DNA from 4 places in the Aquamicrobium lusatiense genome. Region 3 is predicted to be linked to each of the others. Evidence: riboswitches for the same ligand, from Rfam matches in the RefSeq annotation. Region 3 holds a riboswitch; each other region holds the start of a gene.

What was found. A riboswitch is a leader RNA that binds a small molecule or an ion and turns the genes downstream of it on or off. The one in region 3 is predicted to bind cobalamin.
Region 1: another riboswitch for cobalamin. It lies ahead of HNR59_RS20160 (ABC transporter substrate-binding protein); the one in region 3 lies ahead of HNR59_RS15470 (DUF1852 domain-containing protein).
Region 2: another riboswitch for cobalamin. It lies ahead of HNR59_RS06775 (ribonucleoside-diphosphate reductase subunit alpha); the one in region 3 lies ahead of HNR59_RS15470 (DUF1852 domain-containing protein).
Region 4: another riboswitch for cobalamin. It lies ahead of metE (5-methyltetrahydropteroyltriglutamate--homocysteine S-methyltransferase); the one in region 3 lies ahead of HNR59_RS15470 (DUF1852 domain-containing protein).

What each region holds. Positions count from the first base shown of each region.
Region 1 is NZ_JACHEU010000008.1:40,841-46,636, forward strand. It holds gene HNR59_RS20155 (FecCD family ABC transporter permease) at 1-750, opposite strand, end outside; gene HNR59_RS20160 (ABC transporter substrate-binding protein) at 819-1,835, opposite strand; cobalamin riboswitch at 1,989-2,191, opposite strand; gene HNR59_RS20165 (TonB-dependent receptor domain-containing protein) at 2,480-5,796, opposite strand, start outside.
Region 2 is NZ_JACHEU010000001.1:1,414,339-1,420,134, reverse strand. It holds gene HNR59_RS06780 (glutamine synthetase family protein) at 1-1,299, shown strand, start outside; cobalamin riboswitch at 1,539-1,757, shown strand; gene HNR59_RS06775 (ribonucleoside-diphosphate reductase subunit alpha) at 1,861-4,755, shown strand; gene HNR59_RS06770 (ribonucleotide-diphosphate reductase subunit beta) at 4,918-5,796, shown strand, end outside.
Region 3 is NZ_JACHEU010000002.1:297,639-303,434, forward strand. It holds gene HNR59_RS15460 (transglycosylase domain-containing protein) at 1-281, opposite strand, end outside; gene HNR59_RS15465 (methionine synthase) at 694-1,722, opposite strand; gene HNR59_RS15470 (DUF1852 domain-containing protein) at 1,750-2,799, opposite strand; cobalamin riboswitch at 2,898-3,112, opposite strand; gene HNR59_RS15475 (outer membrane protein) at 3,362-4,108, opposite strand; gene HNR59_RS15480 (HP1242/YdcH family protein) at 4,377-4,610, opposite strand; gene HNR59_RS15485 (hypothetical protein) at 4,868-5,398, opposite strand; gene HNR59_RS15490 (universal stress protein) at 5,559-5,796, opposite strand, start outside.
Region 4 is NZ_JACHEU010000001.1:1,405,867-1,411,662, reverse strand. It holds gene HNR59_RS06760 (FAD-binding oxidoreductase) at 1-219, shown strand, start outside; gene metE (5-methyltetrahydropteroyltriglutamate--homocysteine S-methyltransferase) at 362-2,689, opposite strand; cobalamin riboswitch at 2,784-2,994, opposite strand; gene HNR59_RS06750 (ABC transporter permease) at 3,070-4,329, opposite strand; gene HNR59_RS06745 (ABC transporter ATP-binding protein) at 4,344-5,009, opposite strand; gene HNR59_RS06740 (hypothetical protein) at 5,014-5,472, opposite strand; gene HNR59_RS06735 (alkaline phosphatase) at 5,542-5,796, opposite strand, start outside.

The DNA.
Region 1 (5,796 bases), on a different contig from region 3:
GCCGACGATGGAAACCATGACGGCAGTGACCAGCGCGGTCAACCCGATCAGCACGACCTGCACCCTGCGCACGGCAATGCCCAGCGAGGCTGCGGAGTCGGCGCCGAAGGCGAAGGCATCGAGCGCGCGCGCATGCCAGACGCAGGCAATCAGCCCGGTCAGGGCGATGGGTACGGCCAGCGTTACATCCGGCCAGCGCACGCCGCTCAGATTGCCGAGCAGCCAGAACATGATGCCGCGCGCCTGTTCGGCATTGGCCGATTTGGTGATGATGAAGGAGGTCAGTGCGTTGAAGAGTTGCGAGCCGGCGATGCCCGCCAGAATGATCTGTCCTGTGCCGCGCGTGGAAACGCCGCCGCCCGCCGCCCGTGCCAGCAGGGCGACCAGCAGGAAGGCGGTGACCGCACCGGCGAAGGCGCCGAGCGACATGGATACCGCCCCGCCGCCGATGCCGGCAATCGTCACCGTCACCGCACCCGTCGAGGCACCGGCGGAGATGCCGAGCAGATAGGGGTCGGCCAGCGCATTGCGCAGCAGCGATTGCAGCACGAGGCCGGACAGCGCCAGCCCCGCGCCACAGGATGCGGCCACCAGCGCACGCGGAAGGCGATAGTTCCAGATGATGCCCATGTCGATCGGATCGAGCGGATAGGCAGCACCCAGAACCTTGTTGGCCAGCGTCTGCACCACGATGGAGAGCGGAATGGGCGTCTCCCCGATGCAGGTGCCGGCAAAGACCGTCGCCGCCATGGCGACGAGCCCCGCAGGCCAGCGCCACCACAGGCGCGCTACGGAAGGCCGGCCTGCGGTGGTAATGGTCACCTGGCGATGCCCTTTTCGACCAGCGCGTCCGCCAGCACCTCGATGCCGGAAACCGTGCGCATGGTGGCGTCCATGGCATGGGCGTCCATCACCACGATGCGGTTGTTCTTCACCGCATCCATCTGGCTGGCAACCGGATCGCTCTTCAGGAATTCGAGCTTCTTCTCGAAGTCGTCGGCAGGGAAGCGGCGGCGATCCATTTTTGCGATCACGATCAGCGTCGGGTTGGCCTTGGCGATGGTTTCCCAGCCCACGACCGGCCATTCCTCATCCGATTCCACGATGTTGCGGATGCCGAGCTTGTCCAGCATGTAGGCCGGACCGCCCTTGCGACCGGCGACATAGGGATCGATGTTCATGTCGGCGCTGGAGAACCAGAACACGGCCGACACGTCCTTGAGATCGAGTGCTTTTGCGCGCTCGACCGCATCCTGCTCGCGCTTGACCAGATCGGCGACGACTTCCTCGCCCTTGTCCTGCACGTCGAAGATTTCGGCAAGCTCGCGCACGCCCTGATGGATGGTTTCGGTCGAGAAGGCGGCGGTGCGGGTGCCGTCGACGCCGACCGAGTTGTCCTTGGCCACGCAATCGGCAGGCATCACATAGGTCGGGATGCCGACCTCGTGGAACTGCTCGCGGGTGGCGACGATGCCCTCCGGCCCGACATGCCAGATGAACTGGACGGCAACGACGCCGGGCTTCTTCGCCACGACGCTTTCGAAGCTCGGGTCGTTGTCGGCAAGGCGCTCGACCTTGTCGTTGATCGCCTTGTGCTCGGGCAGAACGTCGGTGAACCAGACGGAGGTGCCGGTCACCTTGTCGCCCAGGCCAAGGGCATAGAGCGCCTCGGTGGCGGCCTGTCCGACGGTTACGCTCGTGGCTGGAGCCTTGTCGAAGGTGATCGTCTCACCGCAGTTTTCCAGCGTGAGCGGGTATCTGGTGGGTTCAGCGGACGCATGGGCCGTGAGCAGCGCAAGGCTGGCGGCGGCAAGTGCCAGACGCGGGAAGGTCATGACGCGAAGTTCTCCGATCGGTTTGCGGCAGGGACCGAAGGCTTCGGGTCGGGACGGCAATGGAAAGCCGCGCATCGCCACGGATGCGCAATAGAGCCCGTACAGGCAGGGACGGCTTCATCGACAACCTCTCCCGGGCACCCCGCCCGGCACATTCAGTTCCAGTTGTCGGCAGGTCTCCTGACTGACGGGTCACCGTCCCTTCCCCACCTTCCCGGGCCGAAGCCCAGTGGCATTTCGGGGAGAGGACTCAACCGCCTACAGTTGCGGGGGCAGTTTCGTTTCGCAGGCCTTTTTGAAGCCTACGGCGAATTCCCTCTTCGTTCCTTGCGGAAACCGACACCTGCTCGTATCGCATGTGCGTCAGGCTTTTCAAGCTATTCGTCGCGCCTTCCCCAGAGCCTTTTGCGGCCCCTGTCGGGGGAAGATCACAGCTTGCAAGCCCGCTCCTGCCTTGACCCATGATGAGGCTGAAAGAGCTGCCGGATGCAGTTGTTGCAGGGAGAGAGGCTCTGACGCTCGCCGGCCTGTGCGAGCACCCTGCCGATCTTGCCGTGGGTGGCACGTCCGGCACGGAGACGCCCGATTTGGGCGCCTCCCGCTGCGGTAAAGCCCTTCAGGTGCTGTTTCGTGATCTGCTGATCTCAGAACCTGTAGTTCAGCCCGACCTTGATCATGTGGAAATCGAGAGCGTTTGAGGCATTGCGGCCGTTCACGGTGCTCGAACTGCCCGGATGGTTGGTGGTCGTCGTCTCATAGATGGGCTTTTCATAGGGCGTGCAGAAGCTCGGATCCATGTCGCACAGCCATGCCATGCTGGGGTCCTGCGAAGGGTCGACCGTTTCATATCCGACGACGGTGGTCGTCGAGGTAGTATAATCCTTGCCTGTGCCGGCACGGGCATTTCTGAACCTGAAATCTTTCTTGCCGAAGCGGCTGTAGGTATAGTCGGCCTTGATCGACCAGTTGTCGTTCAGCGCATATTCGAGACCGCCGCCGATGGTAAAGCCGGCGCGTGTGGCGGCGGCCTTCTCGACGGAGAAAACGGTCGTTTGCGTACCGTTGGGGAGGGTTTCATCGGCCTGGTCGGAAATGTACTGGTCGCGCCACTGTGTTTCGCGGGCGAGCGCCAGTCCACCCGAGGCATAGGCCATGAAGCGGTTGCTGAAAGCGTAGCCGATCTTCGGGCGCAGGCTGGCCATCCAGTCGATGTCGTAGCTCGTATAGGCATCGGCATGGCCCTTGGCCGCCAGAACGGGATCGGTGGACAGAACCTTCTTCGATCCGGTGATGTTGTAGGTCTTGCTCCAGTCTCCCTCCAGACCGAACACAACCCCGTTGTCGAGCTGCCAGTTGTAGCCGGCCTGTACGCCGAACATGGCGCCGTTGAGCTTGAGATCCGCCGATTCCCGGGCAGCGATGGTGCTGTCGGAACCGTCGAGCGTCGTCGTGGAGCCCCATGTGCGGCCGAAGGCGCCGCCGGCATGCACGCCGGCATAGAGCCCGCTCCAGTCGATGGCCGCAGCTTCGCCACCGCGCGCCGCGCCGTGGCCGCCCGACAACCCGGCGAGCGGATTGCTGAACGGCTGGAAACTCTGCTCGCCACCGAAGGATCCCGTCAGGCTCGCATAGAAAGTCCGGCCCGGTCCCGGCTGCGTAACAAGGCCAAGCGGATCGACATAGAAGCGGTCGAACAGGTTCTCCACGCGCACCGCAGCGGTCAGGTCCTCGGTGATCCTGTATTCGGCGAAGACATCGACAAGCGTGTAGGGCTTCCAGTCGACAAGGGAGATGAACTCGCTGGCGCCCTGCGCGGTCACGTCGCCATGGCCGATGGCGCGGGGGCCGACATGGGAAATGCGCCCGCCAACCGTAAGCTGATCTTCGAGCAGCTTCTGCGACAGCGTCAGGTCGATCGTATATTCCGGCTGCACATGGTTGGTGGCATAGTCGCCGTAGAGCGATTTGTTCTCGCAGGTGCCGGCGGTGCGGCAATACTCGACGTTGAGGAAGTAGTTGGCCGAGAGATCGGCCGTGAAACCGCCGATCTCGTAGCGGCCGGAAAGCTCGATGCCGGAGAACTTCGCCCGGTCGATGTTCTCGATGTTCAGCGTCAGCGGCCCCGAGCCGTTACGGACCGACCGTGCGATATAGTCCTTCACACCCCAGTTGAAGTAGCCGAGCTTGAGCATGCCCCGGTCTTCGCCGGTCAGCAGACCGTCACGGGTCAGGTTGGTGCCGACTTCCCAGTTGCTGGAGCGCTCCGGCTTCACATCGGCGTTGGCGACCACGCTGTTGAAGGCCGAGACGGATTCGATGACGCTGGGTGCGCGCATCGTGTTGGAATAGTTGACGTAGAACTGCGAACCGTCGAAGGGCTCCAGCGTCACGCCGACGGATGGGCTGAACCCGCCATCATTGGTGCGGAAGCCGAGAACCCTGCTCTCGATGTCCTCGCGCTCATAGGGATCGTAACGATCCTTCGACCAGAAATGCGAATAGCGAAGCCCGGCGTTCAGCGTTGCCCAGTCGACCGGCTTCCATGCCGCCTTCGCATAGATTGCGGCTTCGTGGCGAATGGCGTCACGCGCGGTGTTCCAGGCTTCCAGCGCCGCCGTGTGGCGGCTGCCGCGCGTATCCTCGCCGCGATAGGACAGGCCGTAGCTGAGATCGACATCGCCATAGCCGGTCGAGAATTTCGACAGGTTGGAGAGATCGGCACCCCACATGTCGGAATCGGAGCCGACCCGGAACCCGGCAGGCAAGCCGATCTGTTCGGGCGTTACGCCGCGACCGCCGCGGATCGGGTTGCGCAGTTCCAGATGCGTCCAGTAGAGATTGCCCTTCAGGTCGAAAAGCTCGTTATCTTCCGGATTCCAGCGATAGCGCGCGGTTACGGTGTCGAGGCTGGTGCCCGACGTCTGCGCCTGCTGCTCCGACTGCCCGTGCTTGCCGATCAGCCGCGAGGCGAGCCGGTCTCCGGCTTCGCTGCGATAGCCGGTATAGCCGAGCTGTAGGGTGTGGTCATCGGCAAAGCGTGCGGTCAGCTTGGCCAGCCAGGATTCCGTCTCAAGCTGGGTGTTCAGCACCTCCTCGCCGGCGCGATAGTTCACAACCCCGTCGTTCTCATAGTAATTTTCCCAGTAGGTCGTGCCGTTGGGATTGCAGACGCCGTTGGGACACCATTGTTGCCGGCCCTTGTTGACCGGATTGGCGGAAGGCCCGTGCTTGCCTGCGTGATAGTTGCCCTGCTTGCGGCGCGCATAGCCGGCAAGAAAGTCGAAATCCTCGCCCTTGTAGGCGCCGATAACGCTGCCGGCGCCGCGTGTCGGCGAAAGCAGGGAAGGCTTGTCCATCCCGGTTTCCGAGGCTTTCGGAACTTCGCCGGCAGGGTCCCACGGTGCAAAGGGCCACTGATAGCCTGCCTTGTCACCGGCATGGGGCTTCGACGTGTTGGTGCCGATCTCGCCCTTGACCCTGACGCCCCAGGTGTTGCCCGGCTTGACGATATCGTCGGCATTCACGGTGCGCATGGCAACCGAGCCGGCATTGCCCCATGAGGCGGTATCCGCACCCTTGGTGACGTCGATGCCGGCGATGAAGTCTGGATCGACATAGGTGCGGTTGGAGACGCCCTGATAGCCCTGATAGACGGTGACGGCGTTTTCGGCGCCGTCGATGGTCGTGGTCACGCGGCCCATGCCCTGCATGCCGCGAATGTTGACGTCGACGGCGCCGGCGCCGTTGCGCGCCTCGCCTGACATGACCCCCGCCGTACCGCGGAACATGTCCGCCGGGCTGGAGCCGCGAAAGCGCTCGATGTTTTCGCCCTCGATATGGCTGGTCGCGGCTGCCGTCTCATAGGGGCTGTAGGGCGAGCCTTCGGCATTGCCCTTGACGTCGATGGTGGCAAGAACCATCGAGCCATCGGAGGGCTGCGGCTCGAAAGCCTCTGACACAC
Region 2 (5,796 bases), on a different contig from region 3:
AGCCTGAGGGCCGCTGTGTGCGACCTGAACGGCATCATGCGCGGCAAGCGCATACCCGTCGATCAGGCTGCCAAGGCACTGGAAGGCAAGTTGCGCATGCCCTACTCGGTGTGCGGGGTCGACGTCTGGGGCGAGGACATCGTCGGCAACAAGCTGGTCTTCTCGACCGGCGACGCCGATGGCATCTGCCAGTGGACCGGTCGCGGCATCCTGCCGATGGACTGGACCGCCCATCCCACCGCACTCATTCCGCTCTGGCTGTCCGATGAAAGCGGCGCGCCCTTCCTTGGCGATCCGCGCCGGGCGCTGGCCCGCATTCTCGACCGCTACAAGGCGCTGAAGCTGACGCCGGTCGTCGCCACCGAGCTGGAATTCTATCTGGTCGACCCGAAGCCTGCCCGCCCGCGCGGCCCGGTCTCGCCGATCACCGGCCGCCGGCTCGATTCCGACGCGGCCCTTTCCATCGATGAGATCGACGACTTCGAAGGTTTCCTGCACGAAGTCTACGAGGCCTGCCGCCTACAGGACATTCCCGTCGACTCGGCCATTGCCGAGAACGGCGTCGGCCAGTTCGAGATCAATCTCAACCATGTTCCCGACGCACTGCGCGCCGCCGACGACGCGATACTCTTCAAGCGAACCGTCAAGGGCATCGCGCGCAACCACGGCTTCATCGCCTCCTTCATGGCGAAGCCCTATGGCAAGCGTTCCGGCAGCGGGTTTCATGTCCATTTCAGCCTGCTCGATGAAGACGGCAACAACGTCTTCGATGACGGCACGCCGCGCGGCTCCGACATATTGCGCCATGCGGTGGGTGGACAGCTCGCCGCCATGGCGGAAAGCACACTGGTGTTTGCCCCGCACTTCAACTCGTTCCGCCGCTTGCGTCCGAACTCGCATGCGCCAACCGCCGTTGCCTGGGGCTATGAGAACCGTATGGTCGCGATCCGCATCCCCGGCGGTCCAAACGCAGCACGCCGCATCGAGCATCGCGTGGCCGGGGCCGATGCAAATCCATATCTTGTGCTGGCTGCCATATTGGGGGCGGCGCTCATCGGCATCGAGAAGCAGCTGAACCCCGGGGAACCGGCGACAACCGATGTTTACGAACGCGACATGACCAAGTTGCCGCCCGACTGGGCCTCGGCGATTGCCAGCTTCGAAAACGGAAACCTCGTCGCGGAGATCTTTCCGGACGCGCTGCGCGGCTCCCTCGTCGCGTGCAAAAAGCAGGAACTGGAGACCTTTGCCCTGAGGGTCAACAATTTCGAATTCGAGACCTATCTGGAAGCGATCTGATACCAGCCGGCGGCGGATCGGTTTCCGCCGCCGCATCTTCCTGTGGTTATACCCGTGTTTCTCGTCGGCAGGGAGTTCCGGACGGCATCAAAATGCGTCAGGAATGCCGCCGCCTGCCCGGTCCGGCAAAAAACTTCCGATGAAGACTTTGTGCACAGGCAGCCTTTGGATTGTGGGCATAAGATAAATTCATCCATCAAATTCAAAATCAACCTGTTGACACCAGAACGGCTCCTGATACTAAATGTAGCCATCATGGTTCCTTTCAGCGCCAATATGGATCTGGAGGGCTAAGAGGGAAGTCGGTGCCCTTGCGAGGAAATCCGACGCTGCCCCCGCAACTGTAAACGGTGAGTCGTTGTCCCTTTTCGTGTCACTGGTGCGTTTCAGGCACCGGGAAGGCCGGACAGCGACGATGAGCCGTGAGCCAGGAGACCTGCCGTGATACTGCACGAAACTCGGGCGGGGTGTCCCGGAGGTGCGCTTGCCCACGTGGCCTGAGCCACGCCATCGGGCATGCGTTGCCGTCAGTTCCCCCGTCCACAGCGCCACGGGGATAAGATGCCGGCGACCACTGCACTCCAGACGAACGGGACCGATGCGGTTCCACCTTCCATCGAAAACGAAGCCCGGACCCCGACGGAGCCCGGCTACCGCATCATCCGTCGCAACGGATCGGTCACGCCCTTCGATCCGACCAAGATCACCGTTGCGCTGACCAAGGCGTTCCTGGCTGTCGAAGGCTCGGTGGCGGCCGGCTCGCGCCGCGTGCACGACGTGGTCAAGGACCTGACCGAGCAGGTCGTGGGCAACCTCACCCGCCGCATCGGCGAAGGCCGCACCTTCCACATTGAAGACGTGCAGGATCAGGTGGAACTGGCGCTGATGCGCTCGGAGCACCACAAGGTCGCCCGCGCCTATGTGCTCTATCGCGAAGAGCGCGCCCGCGAGCGTGCGGCCGCCAAAGCCGCCGCTCCTGAATCCGCCGCGCCGTCGCTCCACGTCACCCGCGCCACCGGCGAAAAGGTTGCGCTGGACGAAGCCCGTTTCCGCCGCATCGTCGAGGAAGCCTGCGAAGGGCTGGAGGCTGTCTCCCCGCAGCCGATCCTCAACGAGGCGCTGCGCAATCTCTATGACGGCATCACCGAGGACGAACTGTCGCTGGCGCCGATCCTTGCCGCGCGCACGCTGGTCGAGACCGAGCCCAACTACAGCTTCGTTTCCGCCCGCCTGCTGCTCGACCGGCTTCGCCGCGAGGCGCTGAGCTTCGTCACCGGCCGCTCCGAGCAGGCCACGCAGGCCGACATGGCCGAGCGCTATGCGACCTATTTCCCGGAATTCATCCGCACCGGCATCGAGGCCGACCTGATCGATCCCGAACTCGGGCGTTTCGACCTCAAGCGCATCGGCGCCGCCCTCAAGGCCGAACGCGACCTGAACTTCCAGTATCTGGGCCTGCAAACGCTTTACGACCGCTATTTCCTGCACACCAGGGGCAAGCGCTTCGAACTGCCGCAGGCGTTCTTCATGCGCGTCGCCATGGGCCTCGCCGCCCGTGAGATCGACCGCGAGGCGCGCGCCATCGAGTTCTACAACCTGTTGTCGTCCTTCGACTTCATGTGCTCGACGCCGACCCTGTTCAACTCGGGTACGCTCAGGCCGCAGCTTTCGTCCTGCTTCCTGACCACCATCGGCGACGACCTCGACGCCATCTTCAAGGGCGTGAAGGACAATGCGCTGCTCGCCAAATATTCCGGCGGCCTCGGCAATGACTGGACGCCGGTGCGTGGCCTCGGCGCCCACATCAAGGGCACCAACGGCGAGAGCCAGGGCGTGGTGCCGTTCCTGAAGGTGGCCAACGACACCGCCATCGCCGTCAATCAGGGCGGCAAGCGCAAGGGCGCGGTCTGCGCCTATCTGGAAACATGGCATGTCGACATCGAGGAATTCCTCGACCTGCGCAAGAATACCGGCGACGACCGCCGCCGCACCCATGACATGAACACGGCCAACTGGGTGCCGGACCTGTTCATGGAGCGCGTCGAGGCCGACGGCGAGTGGACGCTGTTCTCGCCCGACGAGGTTCCGGACCTGCACGACCTTTACGGCACGGCCTTCCGTAACGCCTATGAAGCCTATGAGGCCAGGGCCGCGGCCGGCGAACTGCGGGTCTGGCGCAAGATTCGCGCGCTCGACCTGTGGCGCAAGATGCTGACCATGCTGTTCGAGACCGGGCATCCGTGGGTCACGTTCAAGGATCCGTGCAACATCCGTTCGCCGCAGGGCCATGTCGGTGTGGTGCACTCCTCCAACCTGTGCACGGAAATTACCCTCAACACGTCGAAGGACGAGGTTGCCGTGTGCAATCTGGGTTCGATCAACCTTGCCAATCATGTGTCCGAGCAGGGTCTCGACCTCGACCGCCTCGCCCGGACCGTGGGCACGGCGATGCGCATGCTCGACAACGTTATCGACATCAACTTCTACACCATCCCCGAAGCGCGCGCCTCGAACCTGCGCCACCGCCCGGTCGGCCTTGGCCTGATGGGCTTCCAGGACGCGTTGCAGGCGATGCGCATTCCCTATGCTTCGGAAGGGGCTGTCGAATTCGCCGACCGCTCGATGGAAGCGATCAGCTACCACGCCATCTCCGCTTCGGTGGATCTCGCCGCCGAGCGCGGCCGCTATCCGAGCTTCGAGGGATCGCTGTGGTCGAAGGGCATCCTGCCGATCGACTCCATCAGGCTGCTGGAAGAAGCGCGCCCCGGCGTGGACATGGATTCCACCTTCACCCTCGACTGGGCGAGCCTGCGCGAGCGGGTGAAGGAAACCGGCATGCGCAACTCCAACACCATGGCGATCGCGCCGACGGCGACGATCTCCAACATCTGCGGCGTGGCGCAGTCGATCGAGCCGGCCTACCAGAACCTGTTCGTCAAATCGAACATGTCCGGCGACTTCACCGTGGTGAACGCACAGCTCGTCCACGACCTCAAGGCGCGCGGCCTGTGGGACGAGGTGATGGTCTCCGACATGAAGTATTTCGACGGATCGGTGGGCCAGATCGACCGCATCCCCGACGACCTCAAGGCGCTCTACGCAACCGCCTTCGAGATCGATTCCTCGTGGCTGATCGAGGCTGCCTCGCGCCGCCAGAAGTGGATCGACCAGGCCCAGTCGCTCAACCTCTACATCGCCAATCCGAGCGGCAAGAAGCTGGACGAGCTTTACCGCTTCGCATGGAAGAAGGGCCTCAAGACCACCTATTACCTGCGTTCGCGCTCGGCCACCCATGTCGAGAAGTCGACGCTCAAGGGCACCGACGGCAAGCTCAACGCCGTTTCGCCGGCCAGCATGGCTGCAGCGGAAGCCGCGACGCCCATCGTGGTCGACCCAAGTGCGGCATGGGGCAAGGCCTGTGCCATCGACGATCCCGACTGCGAAGCCTGCCAGTAAGCAGGCCCCTGCCCTCCCCGGTCGGGGAGGACAAAGCCGACAGGACGGGATGGGGTGATGTGACCCCATCCTGTGCCTCACCATTCATGCGATCCCGACCGGCCTATGCCGACACCTGAAGCGTCAGGAATGGGGTGCGCCAAGCCTTTCCGGAGAAATAAGATGCTCGACTGGTCCGAACCCAAAAACAACCCTTCCATCCCGCTTCCGGGCAAGGATGCGCCTGCCGGCGACGCCACCGGGCTTGGCGAGATCGAGCGTGGTGCGGCGCGCGTCACCGTCGATGAAAAGCGCATGATCAATGCGCGCGCCGACGTGAACCAGCTTCTGCCGCTGAAATATCGCTGGGCGTGGGAAAAGTATCTCGCCGGCTGCAACAACCACTGGATGCCGACCGAGGTCTCCATGCAGGCCGACATCGCGCTCTGGAAGTCGAAGGACGGGCTGACCGAAGACGAGCGGCGCATGCTCAAGCGCAATCTCGGCTTCTTCGCCGCCTCCGAATCGCTGGTCGCCAACAACATCGTGCTGGCCATCTACCGTCACCTCACCAACCCCGAATGCCGCCAGTATCTGCTGCGTCAGGCCTTCGAGGAGGCGATCCACACCCACACCTTCCAGTACATAGTGGAAAGCCTCGCGCTCGACGAGGGCGAGCTGTTCAACATGTACCGCGAGGTGCCGTCGATCACCGACAAGGCGGCGTGGGCGCTCAAGCACACCCAGAACCTCGACAACCCCGACTTCAAGACCGGCACGCCGGAAGCCGACCAGTCGTTCCTGCGCGATCTCGTCGCCTTCTACGTCATCTTCGAGGGCATGTGGTTCTACACCGGCTTCGCGCAGATCCTGTCGCTTGGCCGCCGCAACAAGATGGTGGGCATCGCCGAGCAGTATCAGTACATCCTGCGCGACGAATCGATCCATCTGAACTTCGGCATCGACGTCATCAACCAGATCAAGCTGGAAAACCCGCATCTGTGGACGAAGGAGTTCCAGGATGAGGTGCGCGGCATGATTTCGGACGCCGCCGAACTGGAA
Region 3 (5,796 bases):
CCGGCAGCGGCGATGCCGGCCCAGATCGCCAGCACGAAGCACCAGTACACCATGCGCATGAAGAGGCCGAACAGGCCGCGGCGCCTGCCCCGCCCGCCGCGCGCGGAGCGCGCCTTTGCGGAACGCCGTGGCTTTTCCGCCCTGTCCGCCTTACGAGAACGCGGCTTGCGGCCGGCAGGCACGACCCGGTCCTCTTCACGCAGGGAGAAACCCGCAACGGAAGCGTCGCGCGCCGGTTCCCCGAAGCTTGGTTCGATGCGTCTGTTCCTGCGGTTCGCCATGCGCGATGCCGTACCTTCCCCCAGCCAATGGCGATGAGGTGAAGGTTAGTTAAGGCAATTTAAGGGCGGGTTAATTCCGGGAAAACCAATGTGCAGCATATTCAAATGCTTGGCTTTCATCCGTTGCCGCTCTGTTCACAATGGTTCAGTCAGCGAAACGGTTCTTTCGATCGGCGTCACGCAATCTACCGCATTACGGCCGGAGGAAGAAATCCGGTGCGGGAGGAGCAGCCCTCACCCACCGGACCCTCAAGCGCAGGATCGGAATGACCATTTAGACAAAACGGCCAGACCGATCCGGGAAAGGCTCCAGAGCATTTTTGCAGCCAGATGGAAACATCTGGCATCGCATAAATGCTTCCAAAACAAAGAGATAGAGCATTTCTGCGGTTCAGGGAAAAGCAGATATGCTCTAAGCCGAAAGTTCTCTGCGGACGATTTCCGCGCCTGCGCTCAAAGCTTTCAGCTTGCCTGTCGCGACCTGACGAGACAACGGCGCCATGCCGCAGTTCGTGCAGGGATAGAGTTTGTCGGCATCAACGAACTGCAGAGCCTTTCGCAGAGTGCTGGCGACTTCTTCCGGCGTCTCGATGGTATTCGTCGCCACGTCAATGGCACCCACCATCACCTTCTTACCTCGAATGAGTTCAATCAGGTCGATTGGAACATGCGAGTTGTGGCATTCGAGCGAGATCAGATCGACGCTGGATTTCTGGAGTTTGGGGAAAGATTCTTCGTACTGCCTCCACTCCGATCCCAACGTCGTTTTCCAGTCTGTATTGGCCTTGATGCCGTAGCCATAACAGATGTGCACCGCAGTTTCGCAGTTGAGCCCTTCCATTGCCTTTTCGAGGGTCGCCACCCCCCAGTCATTCACCTCATCAAAGAAGACGTTGAATGCGGGCTCGTCGAACTGGATGATATCGACGCCGGCAGCCTCCAGTTCCCTGGCTTCCTCATTGAGGGCTTTGGCGAACTCCCAGGCCAGTTTCTCGCGACTCTTATAGTGGGCATCATAGAGCGTATCGATCATGGTCATCGGACCGGGCAGAGCCCATTTGATGGGCTGCGTGGTCTGCCGACGCAGAAATTTGGCATCTTCGACAAAAACCGGCTTTTGGCGGGAAACATCGCCGACCACCGTCGGCACACTCGCATCATAGCGATTGCGAATTCGGACCGTCTCACGCTTCTCGAAATCGACACCGTTGAGGTTTTCGATAAACGTCGTGACAAAATGCTGGCGCGTTTGCTCGCCGTCGCTGACGATGTCGATGCCCGCCTGTCGCTGATCGTCCAGAGACAAGCGCAGAGCGTCCCGTTTGCCCTCGGCCAGTTCCTCGTCCTGCAGCTTCCATGGCGACCAGAGCTTCTCAGGTTCCGCAAGCCAGGAGGGTTTTGGCAGGCTGCCGGCTGTTGATGTAGGCAAAAGCGTTTTCAAGACAGATGACCTTTTGTTTCCGTTCAATCAAAGAGCGTAGTTGGCGGACCACTGCTGAAGAATGGCCCTGTATGGTTTGATGAAGTGCTCTTCGGCAAATTTTCCCTGCTCGATGGCCAGCCGGCTGCGTTCTTCGCGATCGTAGACAATCCGGGTCAGTGAATAGTCCTGATGCTTCAGGCTTGGCTGATAGTGTGCCCCCGCAGCAGAATTGGCGTTGTAGATCTCGGGCCGGTAAATCTTCTGGAAAGTCTCCATCGTGCTGATGGTGCTGATCAGCTCCAGATTGGTGTAGTCACCGAGCAGGTCGCCGACAAAATAGAAGGCCAACGGCGCAACGCTGTTCGGAGGCATGAAATAGCGAACCTTCAACCCCATCTTCTTGAAATACAGATCGGTCGAAGATAGCTCGCCCTGCTGATACTCAACGCCCAATACAGGATGACGGTTTTCTGTCCGGCGGTATGTCTTGCTGCTTGACGCGCTCAGGCAAATGACCGGAGGCTTGTTGAAATGCTCTTTATAGGCATTTGAGTTCAGGAAGCACCTGAACAATTTTCCATGAAGATCACCGAAATCATCGGGAATGCTGAATTCAGCCCGATCCTTGTTATGCGCCGGCAGCAGCACGCTGAAGTCATAGTCGCGCACGTAAGAGGAAAAATTATTCCCTACAATGCCCTCGATGCGCTCATTGGTCTTGTGATCAACGATAATCGTTTTCAATATTTCAATAAGCGGGAAGGCATCGCTGTCGCCTTCATCGCCAATGGTCATCTCAGCCGAAATGATCTCAAGCTCGACAGAATAACGATCAGCTTTGGGGTTGTCCCAATGCGCCAGTGCGTTGAACCTGTTGTCAATCATCCTCAGGGCATTGCGCAGGTTTTCCTGACGGTTCTCGCCCCGGGCCAGATTGGCGAAATTGGTCGTGATACGCGTGCTGTCCGCGGGACGATAATCCTCATCGAAACGAACGCTCTTAAGGCGAAACGTGAAATCGTTATTCCTCGCGGCCGGTCGGCGATCGACAGGCGGCGCTCCCGGGGAAGCATCGGAAATTGCGGTTTGAGACATGACTTACCCCAATAAGTTGGGGGCATGGGTCAGCGGACACATAGCAGGATCGACCGCGACGCGGTCTCCGCTACGGCACACCGGGACACCCCGCCCGTGGACGTTATTTCGCCAAGGCAGGTCTCCTGGCTCGCGGGTCGGCGCTGCTGCCCGTCTTCCCGGGGTTTCACCCCAGTGACATGCTGGACATCAGCTCGCCGCTTACAGTTGCGGGGGCAGCTCCGGCTTTCCCGAAAAGACGAGGCACCGGCTTCCCTCTTAGCCCCGGCGCGTTGCACGCAACGACCGGAGAACCTAGGCACGCGCACCTTCCTGCAATTGCAGTCCGAAGTCAATAGGATATAAAGGAATGTTTATATCTTTAAGTCGCAAATGCCAATATCAGGTTCTTCAGTGCCGGCATCTGAACAAAAAAAGCCCCGGCTGATTGCCGGGGCTTCGATTTCAGAGCCGTTCAGTGTTTCACGGAATCATTGAACGGCTCTAAGTCTTTGTTTTGGCGCATTTCCGAACCGGAAAAGTATCTCCACTTTTCCTGGAAACGCTCCAGAGAGAAACCAGATCAGAACTTGTAGTTGAAGCCAACCCGGACCGTATGGAAGTTGAACTTCCGGTCAATGTTGACATCAGCACCACCGATGGTGTCCGAGAACACATTCGCCTTGCCGAGATCGGTGTAGAGATATTCCGACTTCACGGTCCAGTTGTCGGTCACGGCATATTCCGCACCCGCACCCACAGTCCAGCCGGTCTTCGTCTTCTTCACGCTTTCGTTGAAGGCGGTACCGCCCAGATCGCCCTTGGCATAGCTCTTGGTTTCGCCATAGGCGAGACCACCCGTGGCGTAGACGAGGAAGCGGTCGGTCGCCGTATAGCCGAGACGGGCGCGGACCGTGCCGTACCAGTTCAGCTTCGTGCCGATGGCAGCATCAAGAGTGCCAGCGCCAAGCACATTGGCGGAGATATTGGTTTCGCCCTTGACGTTTCCACCCTGAAAATCAGCCTCCACACCATAGACGATCTGATCGGCCTGGAAGTTCCAGCCCGCCTGAACGCCGCCAAGGAAACCGCTGGAGTTCATATTCAGCGAACCGCTGGCCAGCGTACCCGTGGTGTCGGTGACGCTGAACGGATGCTTTGCCTTGCCACCGCCATAGCCAAGGTTGAAGCCGACATAACCGCCGGTCCAGCTATAGAAGGACGCCGGGGCCACCGGGGCAGGCTCGCTGTAAACAATCGCATCAGCAGCATAAGCGCCACCCGAAGCAAGAATGACTGCAACAGCAGCAAGAGAGAGAACTTTTCTCATGACAAAACCTCTTAGTTGAAATCGTGAAATTAACTTACGATCGTCGTCGTAAAATGTCTGTAACATAAAAGACACATTTCGTTACGAAGATCAAAATTCCATAAAATACAGATATTTGAATAGTTAATAATAAATTAAACATACACAAAATGAAATGAAGCCACTCAGAGGAGAAAAATATCTGAGTGGCATCGGATATAACCTTACGATAGGTAAGGATTATGCTTAAGTCACCGCTACACCGAACATAATTTGCGCTGATTTACTATCAGCTCAGCGCGGAGGCAATTTTGTCCTTGAGAGCAAGGCGGCGGCGGCGCAGTTCCGTTTCGGCATCGTCGCTGATCGTGTCGATACGCGTCTCGGACCTGTGTATCTGATCGTTGACGTCGTCATACTCTTCGAGGACACGGGCGAACTCCGGATCCTGCGCCTTGAGAGCATGAATTGCATCGAGCTTGCCGGGGAATTCTTCGCCGAGGGTATGCGGGGTGTTTGACATGTCGCCTCCTGTGGTTTGCTTCCCAAACATAGAAGGTAGGGCGTCGGCCCGGTTGATCAATGTCAAACAAATGGCTGACCCAGCGGAACATCGTGTCGCAGGTCACAGCCTTCGCCGTGCGGGGCAGGCCAGTCAACGATACCGGCAGAATTCCGGGCTGAGAGTTTGCCTTGCCCGTCGATGGTTTCAAAAAAACGCCACCTTCGACGCAACAGCAGCCCGCAGCATCGGGTTACTGCTTACAGGTAAACGCCGCGTCAGTGAACGGTTTCGAGCCCCAGCTTGCGGCGCAGACGCCCGGTCCGCTCCCTGAACATGGCATGGCGCTCGGCTTCCCGCGTCGCGGCAAAAACCATTGAGAGCAATTGCTCCTTCTCGGTCTCGTCGAGAAGAGGCTTCAGGAATTCGGCCGTCTTGTCGATGACCGTCGGCACGTCGGCAACCTGATCGCTGGCCCATTTCGCATAGGCGATCGCTTCGTCGAGTTGCTTGTCGCTTCCGGCTATCAGGGCGATCTGCTCGCGCACGCGTGTCTCGATGATATCTGTCACCGGCCGGTCTTCCGCCGCTATCGCCATGACCACGGTGGCGGCAGCCGTCACAGGGTGATCGATGACTGCGACCGGTGCGATGGCGGCCTTCTTGCGCAGCTTGTTGCGCCGCATGTTGCCGCGCACCTTGCCGACGGCATCCGCCACCTCATTGGCGGCGTCGCTCATATATTTGAGCCGATACCACCAGAATGCCGCAGCCGCGAATATGCCGATAACGGCTACCAGTATATGCATGATCGGGCCTCCATGCTTCGCCTATAGCGAAAACGGCAACCGATCGACAAGACCGTCGGCAGATGAGGCGTCGCCTTCCGCCGGCGGTTACCCGCCAGCGGAAACGATACCAGAGGAAATGAAGGGCGGCTGAAAGCGCCTTCCCGCTCCCCGAAGTGAATCAGCGAACGACCAGGACCGGCACCTTGGAGTGGGTCAGCACTTCCACCGTCTGGCTGCCCAGCAGCAGGCGGCCGAGGCCGCGGCGGCCGTGCGAGGCCATGACAATCAGATTGGCGTCTTTTTCCTCGGCAATCTCGATGATTGCATCGGCGGGCCAGCGGTCCGCCAGATGCTCGACATCGGCCTTGATACCCATCTTTTCCGCCGCCGCGCGCGCCTTTTCCAGAATGCCGCCG
Region 4 (5,796 bases), on a different contig from region 3:
TGCCTGCCCGGCCAGACCGTCCTGCAGGCGGCACGCGCCAGCGGCGTGCGCATTTCAGCCGCCTGCGAGTTCGGTCTGTGCGGCACCTGCAAGGTGAGGAAGATTTCCGGCCAGGTTGAGATGAACCACAATGGTGGCATCCTCGATGACGAAATCGCCGAAGGCTATATCCTCGCCTGTTGTTCAAGGCCGCTGGGCGAGCTGGAAATCGAAGCCTGACAACTCTGAAGTAGCCGGCCCGATGACAGTGGGCCGGGTCTGAGAATACGCGCCCGCAGCCGGCAAGTCCGGCGGCGGGCCTCCACAGCATCGATAATTCAGATCGTCCTTTGTGCGTCCGAGTGAACGCACGACGATCTCATCAGCTTGCCAGCGCCCGCAATTCGCGCGCCGCCGCCACCATGTTGACCAGCGCCGGCTTCACCTCTTCCCATTTGCGGGTCTTGAGGCCGCAGTCGGGGTTGATCCAGATCTGGCTGTCGGACAGGCGCTTGCGCGCCAGTTTGAGCAGGTCCGTCATCTCTCCCGTATGCGGAACGCGCGGGGAGTGAATGTCATACACGCCCGGCCCGATCTCGTTCGGATATTTGTAATTGCGGAAGGCATCGAGCAGCTCCATGCGCGAGCGCGAGGTCTCGATGGAGATCACGTCGGCATCCATCGCCGCGATAGCATCGATGATGTCGTTGAACTCCGAGTAGCACATATGGGTGTGGATCTGGGTCGCATCCTCCACGCCCGTCGATGCCAGCCGGAAGCTGCCGACCGCCCAGTCGAGATAGGTCTTCCAGTCCGCCCTGCGCAGCGGCAGGCCTTCGCGCAGCGCTGCCTCGTCGATCTGGATCATGACCGCGCCTGCCTTTTCAAGGTCGACCACCTCGTCGCGGATCGCCAGAGCGATCTGGCGGCAGCTTTGCGAGCGCGGAATGTCGTCGCGCACGAACGACCAGTTGAGAATGGTCACCGGGCCGGTGAGCATGCCCTTGACCGGCCTGTCGGTCAGCGACTGCGCATATTGCCACCAGCGCACCGTCATCGGTTCGGGGCGCGAGACATCGCCGTAGATGATGGGCGGACGGACATAGCGGGAGCCGTAGCTCTGCACCCAGCCGGCCTGCGTGAAGGCGAAACCGGCAAGCTGCTCGCCGAAATACTGCACCATGTCGTTGCGCTCGAACTCGCCATGGACCAGCACGTCGAGACCGATCTCCTCCTGCCAGCGGATCGCGGTTTCCGTCTCCCTGCGCAGGAAGGCTTCGTAGTCGGCAGCACTCAGTTCGCCCCTGACGTGGGCGGCGCGTGCCTTGCGCACCTCGGCCGTCTGCGGAAACGAGCCGATGGTGGTGGTGGGGAATTTCGGCAGATCGAGCTTGCCGGACTGCTTTTCACGCCGTTCGGCGAACGTGCTCTTGCGGCGTTCCATGGCCCCGGTGACGGCAGCAAGCCTGTCGCCCACCTTCCTGTCGTGCACGCGCGGAGATTTACGGCGCGAGGTAATGGCGTCGGCCGATGCCTGCAGGGCATCCGCAACCCCGGCGCGGCCCTCCGACACCGCATGCCCCAGCACGACCAGTTCGTCGAGCTTCTGCGTGGCGAAGGCGAGCCAGGATTTCAGCTCCGCGTCGAGCGCCGTTTCAAGCTCCAGATCGACCGGAACATGCAGCAGCGAGCAGGATGACGCGATCTCGATACGATCGAGCGGACGCGCCTCCACCACCGGCTTCAGATAGTCCAGTATGGCATTGAGATCGGCTCGCCAGACATTGCGGCCATCGATCACCCCGAGTGACAGCACTGTGTTGGAGGACAGTTTTGCCGCAACGGCCTCAATCTGCTCCGGCGCGCGGGCCAGATCGACATGAAGTCCCGACACGGGAAGCGAAGCGGCGAGGTCGCGATTGTCGCCAAGCGCGCCGAAATAGGTGGCGAGCATCAGGCTGAGCGCGGGGACCTCCGTGGCGAAATGATTGTAGGCGGTTTCGAGGGCGGCGCGTTCGCCGGCTTCGAGATCGAGAACCAGACAGGGCTCATCGATCTGCACCCAGTCCGCGCCGGCCGCGTGCAGGCGGTTCAGCAGGTCGGTATAGACCGGCAGAAGCTTGGGCAGCAGCGAGAGCAGATCGAACTCCTCGCCGCCGGACTTGGCAAGCCGGAGGAAGGTCACCGGCCCGAGCACGACCGGGCGCGTGTGGATGCCGAGCGCCTTTGCCTCAAGAAAATGATCGACCGGCTTGGTGGTGGCCAGCACGAATTCCTGATCAGGCGCCAGCTCGGGCACCATGTAATGATAGTTGGTGTCGAACCACTTGGTCATCTCCAGCGCCGAGGTGGAATGGACATGGCCGGGATGACCGCAGCCGGCATCCCCCTCACTGCCGCGCGCCATGGCGAAATAGGTGTCGAGCGGCACCTCGCCGCCGGTCCAGCCATAGCGCTGAGGGATCGCGCCGACCATGACGGCCGTGTCGAGCACATGGTCGTAGAGCGAGAAATCATTGGACGGAATGCGCGTGACGCCCTTTTCGGCCTGAAGGCGCCAGTTGTCTGCGCGCAGACGTCTGGCCGTCTCGAGCAGCGCCTCGGCGCTGTCCTTGCCCGACCAGTAGTTTTCAAGTGCGAACTTCAGTTCGCGGCGGCGGCCGATGCGCGGCACGCCGAGCGTTGCGACGGAAACTTTCGATTTGGCCATTCCATAAACCCCGATGGTTGGGGCGGATGCGCAAGGCAGCCGTCAACACCCGCACGATACGGGCATATCATGGCCTCCGGGACACCCCGCCCGTGGACGTGTTTTCGTCATGGCAGGTCTCCTGGCTCACGGGTCATCGCCTGCGTCCGTCTTCCCAGGGCTTTCACCCCAGTGACCTGAATGGACGCAAGGCTATCCGTCTACAGTTGCGGGGGCAGCGCCGGCTTTCCCATGGAAGGCACCGGCTTCCCTCTTAGCTTCGGGGCAAAAGTCCGCCCCGAAGAACCACGACGCCTTCAATCTCGGCGTTTCGACAAACGATGTCAATATCACATAAAGAAATGTTTATATCGTGATTTGCTTTACTGGCAATACTCTTGCTAGGCGCGCAATGCCTGCGCCGGGCTCTGGCGATAGGCGATCAGCGCGGGCAGCAAAGTTGCAATCGCACAGGCAAGCAACAGGCCGGCCAGCGTCCACAGATCAGCCGTCTGGAATTCGACCGGCATGGCGACACCGCTGCTTTTGGCCAGATGCGAGGAGATTGCCCGCACGATTGCATAGCCGATCGCGAAGCCGGCAATGACGCCTGCCGCGACGAGCATGAAGACCTCCAGCCAGACCATACCCATCACCACAGGCCGCGGCGCGCCGAAGGCCCGCAAGGCGCCGATCTGGCGCCGGCGCTGGAGAACGTGAACCGCCACCACCATGAGAATGGCGGCACCGACAAGCCCCTGCGCGCCCATGGCCACGAAGCCGAGCACGCGGCGGGCATCGCCGAGCGTTCCGTAAAGCCGGGTCAGCACCTCACCGGGAAAGACGGCGAGCGTCGTTTCGGTGCGGTATTGCTGGCGCAGATTGTAGGCATCGGCAATGCTCTTCGGCTTGACCAGAATGGCGGGCACGCCCGGATTGTCGGCGCTCAGCAACGCGGCCTCGTCAACCGGATCGCCCGCGAAGCCCGGCCCGTGGTCGTGCCCGTGATCGTGCGGAACGTGAGCTACGGCGGCCAGCCCTGCCGTCTCCGCCTCGTGATCGTGGTCGGCATGTGCGGCCCACACGGACTGGATCGGCACCAGTATGGCCCGGTCCCACGGCGTGCCGGTTGGCGCCATGCGGCCGACGACGCGGTATTCCACATGCGCATGCACCTCGCCCGCCTCACCCACGCTGCCATGGAAGGGGTGGAAGCTGTCGCCTATATCCCGCGTCACCTGGGAGCCGACGATGGCGTCGCCCAGATGGCTGAAGCCCTCGCCCCCGGCCAGTCCGCCCAGCATGGCAACGGCATCGCCGGTGGTGCCGACGATGGGATAGCCGCCCACAAAGTCGCCGAAACCCACCGGGATGGCGTTTTCAACGCGCGGATCGGCGCGCAGGGCCGACAATGTCGCCGGCGGCAGCAGTTGCAGCGGTGCTGGCTGGAGAAAGATGGACGACAGGATAAGCTGGGTTTCCGAACCGGCCGCGCCGACGACCAGATCGAAGGCCGCGGCGGCGCGGGCACTGCCAAGCCGCAATGCGCGCTCCTGCAAGGTAACGGACACGCCGAGCGCCGTCGCCAGCGCGATCAGCAAGGCGAGAATGAGCGCACCGATCCAGTTGCGGCGCAGGTCGGCAAGAATGAAATGAAACATCCGGTATCAGATCCTCATGCAGCCAGACGGCCGTTTTCGAGCCGCAGCGTGCGGCTCATGCGGCCGATCAGCCGCTCGTCATGGCTCGCCACGATCAGCGTGGAGCCCGCCTCTTCGGCCAAATCGACCAGCAGGCTGGCGACGGATGCGCCGGCTTCCGCGTCGAGGCTCGCGGTCGGCTCATCCGCCACGATCACGCCCGGACGGCCGACCAGAGCGCGCGCCACAGCCACGCGCTGCATCTGGCCGCGCGACATCGTGCCGACGAACTGATCGGGGCGCTGGATACCGACCCGCGCCAGCAGGTCGCGGGCCCGCGCCTGCATTCCGTCTGGCAGGCGCAGGTGCGACAGGCGCTGCGGCAAGAGCACATTGGCCTCGGCCGAAAGGCCGGGGAACAGATGGAAATCCTGCATGACGAGGCCGACATTGCGGGCCCGCCAGCGATCGCGCCCGCCTTCCGGCAGCGCGGCTATATCCTCGTCGTTCCAGACCACGCGGCCGGCTCCTGCCCGCTCCATGCCCGTCACGATGTTGATGAAGGTGGTCTTGCCCGACCCCGAAGGCCCCGCCAGAGCAACCATTTCCCCGGCTTCCAGCCGCAACCCGGCCAAATCGAGCGCTGGCACGGGAAGTCCCGGATAACGGACCTGAAGCCCTTCGATTGACAGAGCCTGCATCACTCTAAACCCTTCGGAAATCGGCGTTGACGATGCGCAGCAGGCTGACGAAACCCGTATCCGGATCGGTCCACGAGCCGACTTCGAGCTTGCCGGAGACCTCGATGGTGGCATTTGCCTGCTCGAAGGTCTGCGCCCGGTCCAGATAGACGACGATGATGTCGTCCGGCCAGTCCGCATCGGACGAGCAAAACGGACACAGCGCCATGGGAATTTCGGTGAGCACGAAGAAATTGGCTTCCGCCTTCAGGGGCGGCGCCATGAAGCCGCGCATGGCGACCGGCTTGCCTTCCAGAGCCTTCACTTTGTCGGAAAAGGTCAGGCCCAGCACGCTGACCTTGCCATAGAGTTCATTGAAGGAAATCGGGCTCGGTGCCGAACGGGCCGGCCTTGCCGAAAGGCAGAGCGCGGCGGCACCGATCATGGCGAGCGCCTGCCGGCGATCCGGGGCGGTGTAGATCATCGCAGCCTCCTTGACTGAACGGGTGCAGGCCCGGAGACGATCCGGGCCTGCTCTCTGTTGTTTCCGCAATTACTTCTTCTGTGCGGCTCCAAGGGCCAGAACGTCGGCCAGAACGCGGTAGACGTCGCTCTGCTCCATGTAGCCTTTGAAGTTCTCGGAGCCGGGGCCGGTGGCCTGCAGCACCACGTCGTCAACGGCGTGCACGCCGGTGTCGCCGTCACGCGGAATGTTGCCTTCCACGAACACCGCGCCGGGAACATCCTTGTAGGCTTCGTTGGCGATGTACTTCTTGTTCTCGTCCTGAATGGCCGGAACGAACGGACC